2 linked regions of the Leucothrix mucor DSM 2157 genome follow. The protein of the gene in region 1 interacts with the protein of each later gene in a pairwise test. Links are inferred from orthologs where the notes say so. Each region holds a gene or a part of one and is shown on either strand. Other genes may lie near its edges.

Evidence for each region.
Region 2: the proteins of LEUMU_RS0118200 (region 1) and leuS interact in binary tests that used the Escherichia coli proteins (3 or more experiments, as listed by UniProt). The link is inferred for Leucothrix mucor DSM 2157 from one-to-one orthologs.

The regions. Positions count from the first base shown.
Region 1 is NZ_ATTE01000001.1:3,995,259-4,003,457, reverse strand. The notes cover bases 3,190-6,148. They hold LEUMU_RS0118200 (BRCT domain-containing protein), read left to right. Parts: upstream 3,190-3,721; coding sequence 3,722-5,575; downstream 5,576-6,148. Other genes in these bases: LEUMU_RS0118195 (EAL domain-containing protein), read left to right, coding at 5,760-6,148; LEUMU_RS0118205 (ankyrin repeat domain-containing protein), read right to left, coding at 3,190-3,344. In the rest of the region: imidazole glycerol phosphate synthase subunit HisF, read left to right, coding at 1-289; LEUMU_RS0118225 (phosphoribosyl-ATP diphosphatase), read left to right, coding at 286-609; tatA (twin-arginine translocase TatA/TatE family subunit), read left to right, coding at 627-884; Sec-independent protein translocase protein TatB, read left to right, coding at 908-1,258; twin-arginine translocase subunit TatC, read left to right, coding at 1,251-2,414; more of LEUMU_RS0118205, read right to left, coding at 2,415-3,189; more of LEUMU_RS0118195, read left to right, coding at 6,149-8,199. UniProt on the Escherichia coli protein: DNA ligase that catalyzes the formation of phosphodiester linkages between 5'-phosphoryl and 3'-hydroxyl groups in double-stranded DNA using NAD as a coenzyme and as the energy source for the reaction.
Region 2 is NZ_ATTE01000001.1:2,326,408-2,332,180, forward strand. Bases 1-3,153 are described here. They hold leuS (leucine--tRNA ligase), read right to left. Parts: upstream 2,797-3,153; coding sequence 205-2,796; downstream 1-204. Other genes in these bases: LEUMU_RS0110260 (LPS-assembly lipoprotein LptE), read right to left, coding at 1-173; LEUMU_RS0110270 (class 1 fructose-bisphosphatase), read left to right, coding at 2,985-3,153. Also shown: more of LEUMU_RS0110270, read left to right, coding at 3,154-4,001; pgsA (CDP-diacylglycerol--glycerol-3-phosphate 3-phosphatidyltransferase), read right to left, coding at 4,068-4,616; excinuclease ABC subunit UvrC, read right to left, coding at 4,660-5,773.

The DNA of each region.
Region 1 (8,199 bases):
GGCCATCAAAATGGCAGAGTACGGTGCCGGTGAATTACTGGTTACCAGTATGGATCGCGATGGAACAAAAGCAGGATTTAATCTGCCCTTAACAAAAGCCATCACAGATGCGGTTAATATACCGGTGATTGCCTCTGGCGGTGTGGGTAATTTACAGCACTTAGCCGATGGTGTGACACTGGGTGGTGCAGATGCCGTATTGGCTGCCAGCATTTTCCATTTCGCAGAATACACGGTTGGTGAAGCCAAAGCGTTTATGGCTGATCAAGGCATTGAGGTTCGTCTATGACACAGGATACACTCAGCAACGTTGCGGCTGTATTGGAATCGCGCAAGTCTGCCGATGCAGATAGCTCTTACGTGGCCAAGCTGTACCATAAAGGCACCGATGCCATTCTGAAAAAGATTGGTGAGGAAGCCACTGAAGTGGTAATGGCGGCCAAAGATGGCGAGCCGGATAAGATTGTTTATGAAGTGGCAGACCTATGGTTTCATACTATGGTGTTACTGGCACAACAGAATTTACACCCGGATGCGGTATTGGATGAACTCCAGCGTCGTTTCGGCACTTCCGGACTGGTGGAAAAAGCCAGCCGAACACAAAATTAATTCTTAGGAGAGAAGTAATGTTATTAGCAATAGGTATGCCGGGTGTTGGCTCGCTAGTTTTAATTCTAGTGATTGTATTGGTTCTGTTTGGTACTAAGCGTCTGCGCGATGCGGGTGGCGACTTAGGTGGTGCAATCAAGAACTTCAAGAAATCATTGAATGATGCCAAGAACGGCACTGAAGAAGCCGACGAGAAGCCGGTTGAAAAAGTCACTCAGGATAACTCTAAAGTGATTGATGCTGAAGTTAAAGTAAAAGACCAAGACAAAGTCTAAACCCTACATAGACAGGTATTGCCATGTTTGATGCAGGTTTTCTGGAAGTTCTGGTTATCGGCGTAATCGCTTTATTGGTTGTCGGACCAGAACGACTGCCGGGCGTTGCCAGCAAGATTGGTAGCTTGATTGGTAAAGCACGTCGCTTTGTGGATACCACAAAAGCGGATATTGAGCGGGAGATAAATGCCAGCGAAATGCGTGAGTTACTGCAAAGCCAGAAGAAAGAAATCGATGAGCTGCGCTCCTTCATGGACGATACCAAGCATGACATTCATACTCAGGCCAGCGAAGTGCAAAGCGACATTAAAGCTGGCCTTGAGAATGTAACGAACACCAACTCTCAACCTGCCAGCCCTAAACACAATGACTAATGCCACTGCGCCTGAAGAAGAATCCAAACTCGGTAGTTTTGTAACGCATTTGGTCGAGTTACGCGACCGCCTGCTGCGCATGGTAATTGCCGTGGGGGTCGTGTTTTTGGTATTGGCACCGTTTGCCAAAGACATCTATGCCATCTTTGCCAAGCCGCTGACAGACACCTTACCTGACGGCGTCAACATGCTTATTATCGGAGTTGCAGCGCCATTGCTGGTTCCTTATAAGCTGACTTTGATGGTGGCATTCTTAATTGCCCTGCCTTACGTGTTTTATCAAATTTGGCAGTTTGTAGCGCCAGGTTTGTACAAACATGAAAAGCGCTTAGTCTTCCCACTGCTTAGCTCCAGCGTAGGCCTATTCTACCTAGGCGTGGCGTTTGCTTATTTCGTATTGTTACCGATGATGTTCATTGTATTGCCAATGTTCACACCGGAAAACACTACCTACAGCCCAGACATTGGCTCCTACTTTGACTTTGTGATGATGATGTTTATCGCATTTGGGTTTAGTTTTGAAATGCCTATTGCCACGATTTTGCTGATCAGCACAGGCACTACCACTGCAGAGAGCCTTGCTAAGAAGCGTCCTTATGTGATCGTGGGTGCGTTTGTGGTCGGTATGATTTTAACGCCGCCAGACGTGATTTCGCAGATTCTATTAGCCGTGCCGATGTGGCTACTGTTTGAAGCAGGACTATTCCTGAGTCAGTTCTTTAACCAACGGGTTAAGGAAGCAGGTACCGCCATTGAAGAGCGCAAGCAAGCTGAGCGTGAAGCCTCAGATGCGGCGGCTGATGACTCAAGCTCCAGCAATAGTACTGTCGCAGCAATCGGTGGCGCTGTTGCTGCAACCGCCGTTGCCGATCAGGCGAATGCATTGTGGTCAGACTCTGATAACACTGAAGATCAATCAGATAGCGATTCGGAAGAAGATGACACCAGCTATATTGATGCTGAGAATGCAAAAGCTTATCAGGACTTTGAAGACTATCATCCGCTAAGTGAAGATGAGCTAGATGCAGAGTTAGATGCCATCGACGAAGATGAGCGTACTAAGTCGGAAGAACGTACTGATGCAAAGGCTGATCAGCCTAGCGATTCAGAGAATCCAACGACTGATAGCAACGATAAGAGCTCAGATAACGACTGATTAGTTTCGTCTGCACTCAAATAGAGTGAGCGCCCGGTTATCCATCAACAGGTTAACCATGCGCTCACTGCCTGCCTTCTTAAAGGCAATATCCAACGCCGTTTCACTCTCACACGTTTTATGCCCCGCACCTAAGTTAGGCTTTGCGCCGCGTTGCAATAACGCGCGCACCATTGGAAAATGATCCAACTTGACCGCCAACTGCAGTGCAGGTTTGTGCAGGAATAAGTTAGGGTCAGCCCCAAATTTCAGCAGCAACAACACCGAACGGATGTCTCCATTAGTCGCCGCCATGACGATCGGATATTCTTGGTTGGCCGCCGCATTGCGTGCATTGGGGTTAGCACCTTGCTGTAACAAAGACTCCAAAAACGCGTAATTTACCGGCAAACGACTTAACACCAAGCTCACTAAACTGGTTTCACCTTTGGCTAACGCTTCCGGCTTAGCGCCTTGTCGCATTAGAAAACGCGCCATGTGAATGTCATTTTGCTTAACAGCAAGAAATAGCGGGGACGATGACAACTCAGGCTGAGCCGTCAAATGAACACCGGCATCAATTAAGCTCTGCGCTAGGCGAATATCTTTTCTGGAAACGGCCTGTAACAGTGCCATGCTGAGTTTGCGTTGGCGATTGCGGCCAACACCGGCGTAGTTAATCGCAGGGCAGCGCTGTAGGAATTGATCTCTCATTGATAAGCGTTGAGTGCGGTCTTTATCACTCATCACAGCACATTCAGCACGTAAGCTTGCTTCGGTCGATTGCCAGTGGGAACCACGATAGCCACACAGATTCAGTAAGTTACGCTCTTGTTGCTGCGCACTGCGCTGAACATAATCATCACACTCTACCGCCATGGCCTGCGCACTGCAGGCACCCAATAACAGCGTAAAGGCAACTCGGCGGCCATTGCCTTTCTGTAAAAACATATTGGGTACACTCCTGTCTTGGTTAAGTCAGTTTCGCCACTGCATCATAGTCAAATCGACCACTGATAGCTCATTCGTATTGTTTATTCATTCCACAGAAAATAAGCAATCACACAATTATTGAGATCAACGATAATTCCTTAGAGTTCACAACTCAAGGCTACAATGGAATAAAAAAGGCCAATTAGAACAAAAAACAAACTAAAAATACAGCCATATGCTTCTATTTCAATCATATTCTGGCTACCTGTGGTCGTGAGGAGCCTAGGTTTTCAGACACTAATTCGCCGCTATAACGCTCTGGCGGTTTGTGAAGAAATGCCTAAGTAGTTAGTGATAGAATCCACCTCACTAACTGATTAGCACCGGAGCAACACGTGAGCCAAGCCATTAAACCCGCCACTGAAATGACCACAGAAGAGCTGGTAAGCTTCCTCGAACAAGCCAATACTGCCTACCGAAACGGCGAAGCCATTATTACCGATGCCACGTATGACCTCGTATATCTGGCGGAATTGAAGCTACGTGATCCGGATCACCCTTACTTGAACGCGGTGGAGCCGGAAACGGATGTTGGTAGTACTAAAATTCGTCACTTAAAACCGATGCTATCAACCGATAAAGCCTACACACAGGAAGAAATAACAGCGTATGTCACTCGGGTGATTAAATTTGCCGAGAAGCTGGAAATTGCCGAATCTGACTTACGATTCCGCATTACGCCCAAGCTGGATGGCATGGCGGCTAATTATGAAAGTGGCATTCTGGCAACACGCGGTAATGGTCAGTTAGGCAATGATATTTCACGGAATTTGCAGCGCGGCCTGGTCACCGTTGGTGGTGAAAATACCGGCGTTGGTGAGATTGTTATTAGCGCGGCTTACTTTGCTGAAAATCTAAGTGATCAGTTCTCTCACCCACGTAATTTCGTTACCGGCTTAATTGGCGCGGATACGCTGAGTAAAGAAGCCGTAGAAGCGATGCAAGATGGCGTTGTGCGCTTTGTACCGTATTCCCAACTAGATGCTATTGAGTGTACTACTGAAGCACTACGCACCGAATCTGAAGCGCTGTGCTTGCAGGTCGAGTCGGCCTGTGAATATCCGGTGGATGGTAGCGTAATTGATGTGACCAACCCTGCTTTACGTGAAGCGATGGGGTCCACCAACCACCACCATAACTGGCAGATTGCTAAGAAATTAAAAGGTGAAACCGCCACTACCACCGTGAATAGTATCACTTGGCAAACGGGCCGTACCGGACGCATTACACCTGTCTTAAATGTACAAACCATCAACTTATCCGGTGCGGATATTTCCAATGTGACAGGGCATAACGCCGGTAATATTCGTAATTTGAATGTCGGTGTTGGCGCTGAAATTGAGATTGTACGAAGTGGCGAAGTGATTCCTAAGCTACTTGGCGTCATCAAAGAAGGCGCAGAAGCGGTCATTCCGGATACGTGCCCAGCGTGTAATGCGCCAGCCGAAATGGAGCGCGACTTTCTGGTGTGCAAGGGGGAGGAGTGTGTTGCGCAGATTGAGGCACGCTTGCTGCACTTCTTCTCAGTACTAGGCAATGTGGACTTATTTGGCCCACGCGCCATTGCGATTCTGGTTGAAAATGGTATTCGTGAATTGCCGGAAATCTACAAGCTGGAAGCGTCCGACTTTGAAGGCATGGGCTTTGGTGCAAAACAAGCGAGTAATTTGGTTGAACAACTAAGCCGCTCTCGCACTGAAGCGGTTGAGGATTGGCGTTTTTTAGCAGCATTCGGTATCAATCACCTTGGGCGCGGCGATTCACGCAAACTGTTACGGGCGCACAAGCTTGAAACCTTAAACACCCTAAGTGGTGATGACTTATTAGAGATTTCAGGCTTTGGTGATATTACCGCAGAGGCCATACCGCGCTCTCTGGCACTACGTTGGCCAGTGATCGAGGCAATGATCGCTTTAAACTTCAATCTGCTCTCAGATGAACCTGTTGCAACGGTGGACAGCCCAATCACTGGCAAACACATCGTATTTACCGGCTCCATGAGCATGCCTCGCGAAGAAATGCAGGAAAAAGCCCGTAAGCTCGGTGCTAATGTTCAAAGCAGTGTGAATAAGAAAACGGAAATTCTGGTGATTGGCGACAAAGTTGGCGCTAAAAAAATTGAAAAAGCCCAAGCACTCGGTACTCAGGTTGTTACAGAACTAGAGTATCAAGCTATGATCATGAAATAGGCCGAACTTTACCGAAAAAAGTGAATCCAAAACGTATGCATTAACAATACGTTCATACAGGCGTCAGCTCTGATACGATATATTTGTGTTCTTTGTGTGATCACGCCTGTCTCTTTCGGTAACTAAACACCTCATGTATCGTCTCCTTATCATTACATTGCTGATGCTATTTAGCACGCTCCCAGTGAGCGCGAAAAATGTATGGCAAACGGTCAATCTGGATAACATTGTTAGTACCAGTTTGCTCGACGACAGCGTGTTTTATTACGATAGTAGCGACACTGCGGGTATCGATACGGTTATGAGCCTCTCTGAAAAAAATTGGGGACGCTTTAACCGTGAACAATTTCAATTAGGCTTTGTGAACTCACCACTGTGGGTTCGTACCCGGCTGCAAACCGTCGGTAGTGACGCATCCGACGTTGCGCTCGTTCTGCATAAATCCATGGATCGCATTACTCTGTATGTGCAGGATGAAGGCGGACACCGGCAAACATTTGCGCTCGGCAAAGGCACAATGCCAACGGATTATCACATCGAGGCCGAAGCAAACCTTAGCCATGTCACACTATCGCTGAAGCCAAACACCAAATATTTACTGTGGCTGCGCATCAACAGTAAAAACCCGATTGTGGGCAGCTTTACAATCGACAACCCGATTAATGTAGAACATAACGCCACCCAGAAAAATCAGTGGGTGTTGTCGTATGTGTTATTGATCGTTTTGATTTCTTTTTATAACTTCGTTATTTATCTATCAACACGACATAAAGCGTTTGCACTGCACATAGGCTATCTGCTCTCCGTTTTAGTGTATCTAATCAATGATTATGGCTACTTAAGCTTATGGCTCGATCTCTATAATGTTGAGATCTTGCAAAAAATAACTGCCACCTCCCTGCTAACTGCCTACTTATCTCTGTTGTCCTTTATCAGAATAATGAACAATGTGGATGCGCATACCGCAACCGTCAGGCGCTTACATGCTTTGATGTACTGGAGTGGTTATCTGCTACTGGCGGGCGTTTTGTTTATTCCTTATGAATACCTGATACGCCTGATTTCTATCCAGATTTGTATGGGCGTGGTAATCGGGCTGGTTCGGTTATTTCATCCAACCATGCGCCATGCGAAAAAGCTGTCTAACAACGACCCCAAGCTAATGATTTTACGGGTTGTGTTAGTTGTGTTTGTGCCAGCTGTGGTACTGCATCTAATCGCCAGATTAGGGCTTATCCCACTTAACTGGTTTGCTGACTTTGTACTCTTTTTCTCGGTCATTCTGGAAGTCATGCTGATTTCAGGCATCCTATTTCTCAATATTCGCAAAAGCAACACCGAGTACCAGCGTGAGAAGTTCTCCCATCACGTCAGCCATTTACCGAATGAACGGGCGCTGGAAAGACACTTTTTAAATAACAAAGACACTGAGCATCAAACACTGATAAAGATTTGGGTATCCGGACTGGATAAGCTGGAAATCACCTTTGGTCCGACGCTATACGCCCGCTTTATTGAAGACATTGCTACCGAGATGCGTCAAGTACTGGCAGGCAATCCAAATCTGGTGAGTGCTGACAATAATAACGAATACAGCGTCCCCTTATTTCACATCGATAAGAATACCTTTTGCCTACTGTGTCAGGCGCTGGATTATGACAGCCGTCGTGGGTTAGTCGCACAACTTAACCAAGCCACTGAAAGTATTCGCCACATCAATCAAAACAGCATTGACCTGGAAGTAATGACCGGTGCTCATGAGTTCTGCCCTGTTAGCACTGACTATCAAACGGTGATGCTTAGAACCAATCAGGCATTGTCTTACAGCATCAAAAATAACAAGACGTTCAAGTACTACAACCCACAAATCGGCTTTGATGAACGCCAACGCATTACGCTGTTAAACGACTTTCAAAAGTCACTGGAAGATGATGAGTTCTTCCTATTATGGCAGCCACAATACAATGCGGTGAACAATAAGCTCTCTGGCGCTGAAGTACTGACTCGTTGGCAGCATCATGAATATGGCTTAATTGGTCCGGATATCTTTATTCCCTTATTAGAGCGTTCGACCCGCATTTGTAGCTTGTCGCATTGGGTAATTGGTCAGGTCTTTAAAGACCTGCCTGCATTGCAGGAAAAGCATCCGGGTATTGAAGTATCGATCAACCTGTCATCCAGAGATTTAAATGACAACTCGCTAATTGAATACATGGATAGCAAGGTAGCGCAGGCACCTGAACTAGTGCCTTTCATCACGCTTGAAATCACCGAATCTATGATGATTAACGACTACTCTAAAGCGCTTAAAAACATCAAAAAGCTGCAAGAGCGTGGCTTTGATATTTCGATTGATGACTTTGGATCGGGCTTTGCTTCGCTGGCGTATTTGCAAAAGCTGCCTGCTAATGAGCTGAAAATTGATAAGTCTTATACCGACTGCTACGCAGAGCCTAAAACAGCGGCGATTGTGGAAAGTATTATTGGCTTGGCACAACGGCTAGATATGCGCATTGTGGTTGAAGGGGTTGAGCATTGGCAACAAGCTGAACTGTTTAAAGACCTCGGCGCTGAGCGTTTACAAGGTTGGCTGCTAGACAAGCCTATGTCCATTCATTCTTTGC
Region 2 (5,773 bases), 1.7 Mb from region 1 along the record:
TCAATAAACGCAATTTTCAGCACACTGCCAAAATTACGATCGACATCAACCCCTTTTAAACCAACCTGCTGCATGGCTTCAGGCAGCGGTTGGCTTTCGCGCAAATTAAAGCCGCAGGCGCTGAGCATTACACTCAGCACCAACAAGAGACCTAGCTTATAAACGTGTTTCATGTGCATGGTGCCTCCTGAATTGCGGCTTGGTTTAGCCAACAACAATATTGACTAAGCGGCCTTTAACCACAATGACTTTGCGAATGGCTTTGTCTTCGATAAAACGCTGCACATTGTCATTGGCCTGAGCCAATGCTTTGACTGTTTCATCGTCAGCATCTACATCCACATCGATTTTGCCACGCAGTTTGCCGTTGACCTGAATCATCAACTGCACAGAGCTTTGTACCAAGGCTTGCTCATCAACCTCAGGCCAGCTGTGCTGAATCAGCGCATCGTCATGGCCTAATGCTTCCCACATGACCTGACAGATATGGGGTGCAATCGGTGCCAGCATCAGTACGGCAATTTCCAGCGCTTCCTGACGCACGCTGATGGTTGCTGCATCACTGTCTTTAAACTTGGCAATCTCGTTAATCAACTCCATATTCGCAGCAATTGCGGTATTGAAAGTGTAACGACGTGACATATCATCAGTCACTTTATTCAGTGTCTGATACAGCTTTTGGCGCAATGCTTTAAGCTCATCGCTCAGGCTGGCTTTATCTAATTCCAATGCAGGACCGGATGAAACATGCTCTTGAACCATTCGCCATACACGTTTCAGGAAGCGATTCGCACCCTCCACACCAGTGTCAGACCATTCCATACTTTGATCAGGTGGTGCGGCAAACATTGAGAATACGCGCAAAGTATCTGCACCATAAGTCTCAATCAATTGCTGTGGGTCAACACCATTGTTTTTAGACTTGGACATTTTGCTCATGCCCGCCGAAGTGACTTCCTCACCCGTTGCAGTGATCGTAGACTTCACAATCTGACCACGGCTATCACGCTCAACACTGACATCTTTAGGTGCAATCCAGTTCTGGCCGCCCTTGTCATTTTCAGTGTAATAAGTATCGCAAAGCACCATGCCTTGAGTTAACAGCTTGGTGAATGGCTCATCGCTATCAACCAGCCCTTCATCGCGCATCAGCTTGTGGAAGAAGCGCGCATACAACAAGTGCAATACGGCGTGCTCAATACCACCAATATACTGATCCACTGGCAACCAGTAATCGGCACGTTGATCCAGCATCGACTGATCGTTATCAGGGCCAGTAAAGCGCGCGTAATACCAAGATGACTCGAAGAAGGTGTCAAAAGTATCCGTTTCACGTCGGGCAGCGCCCTGACATTTCGGGCAGCTCGTCTCATAAAACTCAGGCATTTGCTTAATCGGCGAACTGCCGGACTCATCAAAAACCACTTCTGTTGGCAATTCAACCGGCAGCTGATCATCAGGTACGGGCACCGCACCACACTCATCACAATAGATGATTGGAATTGGGCAACCCCAGTAACGCTGACGGGAAACACCCCAGTCGCGCAAACGGTAATTAATAGTCTTGCGGCCTTTGCCTTCTGACTTTAACAACTCTGCGATTGCATCAAAGGCTTCTTCTGAAGTCAGGCCATCAAAGCCACCAGAATTCAGCAAGCGCCCTTTTTCAGTAAATGCAGCTTCTGAAACATCAACCACATCGCCATGATCCGCTGTAATAACCTGCTTAATCGGCAAGCCATAAGTTTGGGCAAACTCCCAATCACGCTCATCATGTCCGGGAACGGCCATTACCGCGCCAGAGCCATAAGACATCAAGACGAAGTTAGCAACCCAGACCGGAACGGTCTCACCCGTTAGTGGATGAATCGCATACTTGCCAGTTGGCATGCCGCGCTTTTCCATGGTGGCAAGGTCGGCTTCCGCAGTCTTGGCATTCTTACAGCTATCGATAAACTCAGTCAGAGCCGGATTATTTTCAGCAGCGGCCAAAGCCAATGGATGCTGCGCAGCTACGGCTACATAAGTCACACCCATCAAGGTATCAGGGCGGGTAGTGAAGACTGACAACACTTCTTCAGATTCTTCGATACCGAATTCCAGCTCAACGCCTTCAGAACGACCAATCCAGTTTTCCTGCATGGTGCGAACTTGCGTCGGCCATTCTTCCAGCTTTTGCACGTCTGTCAGCAACTCATCAGCATAAGCGGTGATCTTCAGGAACCACTGATCGATTTCACGCTGTTCGACTAAAGCACCAGAACGCCAGCCGCGGCCATCAATTACTTGCTCATTGGCCAGTACCGTATTATCAACCGGGTCCCAGTTGACGGTCGCTTTCTTGCGGTATACCAAGCCTTTCTCAAATAGACGCAGGAAGAACCATTGCTCCCAGCGATAGTAATCCGGCTTGCAGGTAGCTAACTCACGCGACCAGTCATAGGCAAAGCCCATCTTTTTAAGCTGGCCACGCATGTCTTCAATATTCTGATCCGTCCAAGCAGCCGGTGGCACATTGTTCTTGATCGCTGCATTTTCAGCCGGCAGACCGAAAGAGTCCCAGCCCATGGGCTGCAGCACATTTTTGCCCTGCATCCGCTGAAAACGGCTGATCACATCGCCAATGGTATAGTTGCGCACGTGCCCCATGTGGAGCTTGCCACTAGGGTATGGGAACATGGAGAGGCAGTAATACTTCTCTTTGCTCTCATCTTCGGTAACCGCAAATGCGTCTTGCTGGTCCCAAAAAGCCTGTACTTCGGCTTCCACGGTAGAATGGTTGTATTGTTCCTGCATAAGGTATACTGATATAAATCTGTAAAGCAGGAAGGATACCGAGGATTAATCCCATCTGCCAGTGATGAATGTCGGAATAGCCAGATATTTATGCGGTTGTGGTACGATCCTGCTCTCCACTGATACCCCTTAGCCACCAACTAGTCTAAAATAGCAGGTACTCTTTCATTTGCTGACAGGACTTTTCCATGTATACATCCGGCACCACACTTTCAACTTTCATCATTGAAGAAAAACGTCGCCTCGGAGAACAAGCAACCGGAGAGTTTACCGGCCTACTAAACGATATCAGCATTGCCTGCAAAAGCATTGCCGCCTTAGTCAACAAAGGCGCATTAGCTGGCGTATTAGGTGTTGCCGGCTCTGAAAATGCCATGGGTGATGCACAAAAGAAAATGGATCTGATCGCCAATGATCTGTTTATTAATGCCCTGCAAAACAATGGCCACTGCGCCGGAATGGCTTCCGAAGAGCTGGACGAAATCCTAACGCTGCCAGAAGGAAAGGTACGCGGTAGCTACCTAGTCACCTTCGACCCGTTGGATGGCTCATCCAATATGGATATCAATATTGACGTTGGGGCTATTTTCTCAGTACTTAAAGCGCCCAAAGGCAAGCAAGACCCAACCGCTGAAGATTTCTCTCGCGCTGGCGTTGAGCAAATTGCCGCAGGTTATTGCCTGTACGGCCCTTCAACCATGTTTGTACTGACCACCGGCAATGGCGTGAATGGCTTCACACTGGATACCACGATTGGTGAATTCATCCTGACTCACCCTGAGATGAAAGTCCCAGAAACCACTCAAGAGTTTGCCATCAATGCCTCTAACCAGCGCCATTGGGAGCCAGCAGTTCAGCGCTACTTTGCAGACTGCTTAGCAGGCGAAGAAGGCCCCTTAGCTAAGAATTACAATATGCGCTGGGTGGCAGCCATGGTGGGTGAAGTACACCGCATCTTATGCCGTGGCGGTGTGTTTCTGTATCCGATTGATGAGCGTAATCGTGACGCGGGCGGCAAGCTGCGCCTTCTGTACGAAGGAAACCCAATGGCAATGATTATGGAGCAAGCTGGTGGATTGGCTTCAACCGGTTATGGCCGGATTATGGAAGTTGCGCCGAATGGCGACCCACATCAGCGTGTGGCCGTGATTATGGGCTCCAAGCAAGAAGTTGAAACCATTTTGGCCTATCACGACGCGGGCTAATTAACCGCTTAAATGCCAAATAACTGACAAGAAAATGCCCGAGCAAGTCGGGTATTTTTTATGAGCTTATTCTGTTGTATCAGGCCGGAATGCATCTTTGAGATACAACACCATCGACCATAGGGTCAGAATCGTCGCAATCGCCAACAGGAACAAACCAATTTCATGCAGTGGCAATCCCAGCATCGGCTTGTCATATAGCAAAAAGGTTAGTGACATAATCTGAGCGGCTGTTTTCAGCTTTCCAGTAAATGCCACCGCCACCTTACTGCGCTGACCAACCTCTGCCATCCATTCGCGTAAGGCTGAAATCACCAGTTCACGACTAATAATAATGGCAGCGGCTAAGGTCACCCAGATATTTGCCTGACTTTCTACAATCAAAATCAAGGCAACGGCGACCATTAACTTATCCGCAACTGGATCAAGGAAAGCGCCGAATCGAGACTCCTGCCCCCAGCGGCGAGCTAAATATCCATCCGCCCAATCAGTGAAACCTGCTAATGCAAAGACCACAGCGCTGGTGAGTGGGAAATCGAGATAAAACAAGGCCACCATAAAGGGAATGGCGAGTATTCGGAGATAGGTGAGGAGGATCGGGATGTTAAAAACCATGTTCGTACCAACGCTATTTTAGGGGTCAACGACAAATTGGCCACTAGTCGCCATTAAATCGATCATAAATTTTTTCTGCCAAAGCCCGGCTAATTCCGTTTACTTTTGACAGCTCTTCGACACTGGCACGGGTAATGGCCCGCTGGCCACCAAACTGCTTGAGCAACTCCTGCCGACGTTTTGGCCCGAGCCCTTCAATAGACTCTAACGGCGAACTGGTACGTGCTTTTTGACGACGCTGACGGTGCCCAGTAATGGCAAACCGATGCGCCTCATCGCGAATTTGTTGAATCAGATGTAAGGCACTGGAGTGCGGGGGAAGTTCAACACGTCGCTTGCCAATGGTGAGCGTATCCAGCTCCGCACGCCGGCCCTCACCTTTAGTCACACCAATAATATCGATGCCTGAAATCTGTAGCTCCTGAAGCACTTTAATCGCTTCATTGACCTGGCCCTTACCGCCATCAATAAACAGGATATCCGGCAAATTAGATTCGCCATCCTGGTTTTGCACTTTGGCAAAGCGTCGTGATAAGGCCTGAGACATCGCCGCATAATCATCACCAGGCGTAATGCCGTTAATGTTATAACGCCGGTACTCACTTTTTAATGGCCCTTCAACCCCAAACACCACTTGCGAAGCAACCGTCGCCTCACCTTGTGTATGACTGATGTCGTAGCATTCCATACGGGCCGGAATATAGTCTAAACCCAAGGCCTCCTGCAATGAAACAACCTGCTTTTCCAAGCTATCTTTGGAAATCAGTTTATTCTGCAGTGCATGGAGCGCATTTCGTTCGGCCATCGCTACCCAGCGGGCACCATCACCACGCGGCTTACTGGTCAAAGCCACTTTACGCTCTGCTTTAGAGCTTAGCATTTCTGCCATTAACTCTGCATCATCCGGCACATGATTCATCAACAGTTTGGCAGGTATCGTGCGATTGAGATAGTACTGGCCGATAAAGTTGCTTAAAACACTGGCTTCGTTTAAATCGACGGCAGGTAGCTGTGGGAAATAATTGCGGCTTCCTAAGTTGTTACCAGCACGAATCGTCATCACGTGCACACAAGCAACATTCGAGGTTAGTTGCAGAGCAATCACATCCACATCGCCCTGCCCGCCACTAATGTATTGCTGCTGGGAGATCAGGCGA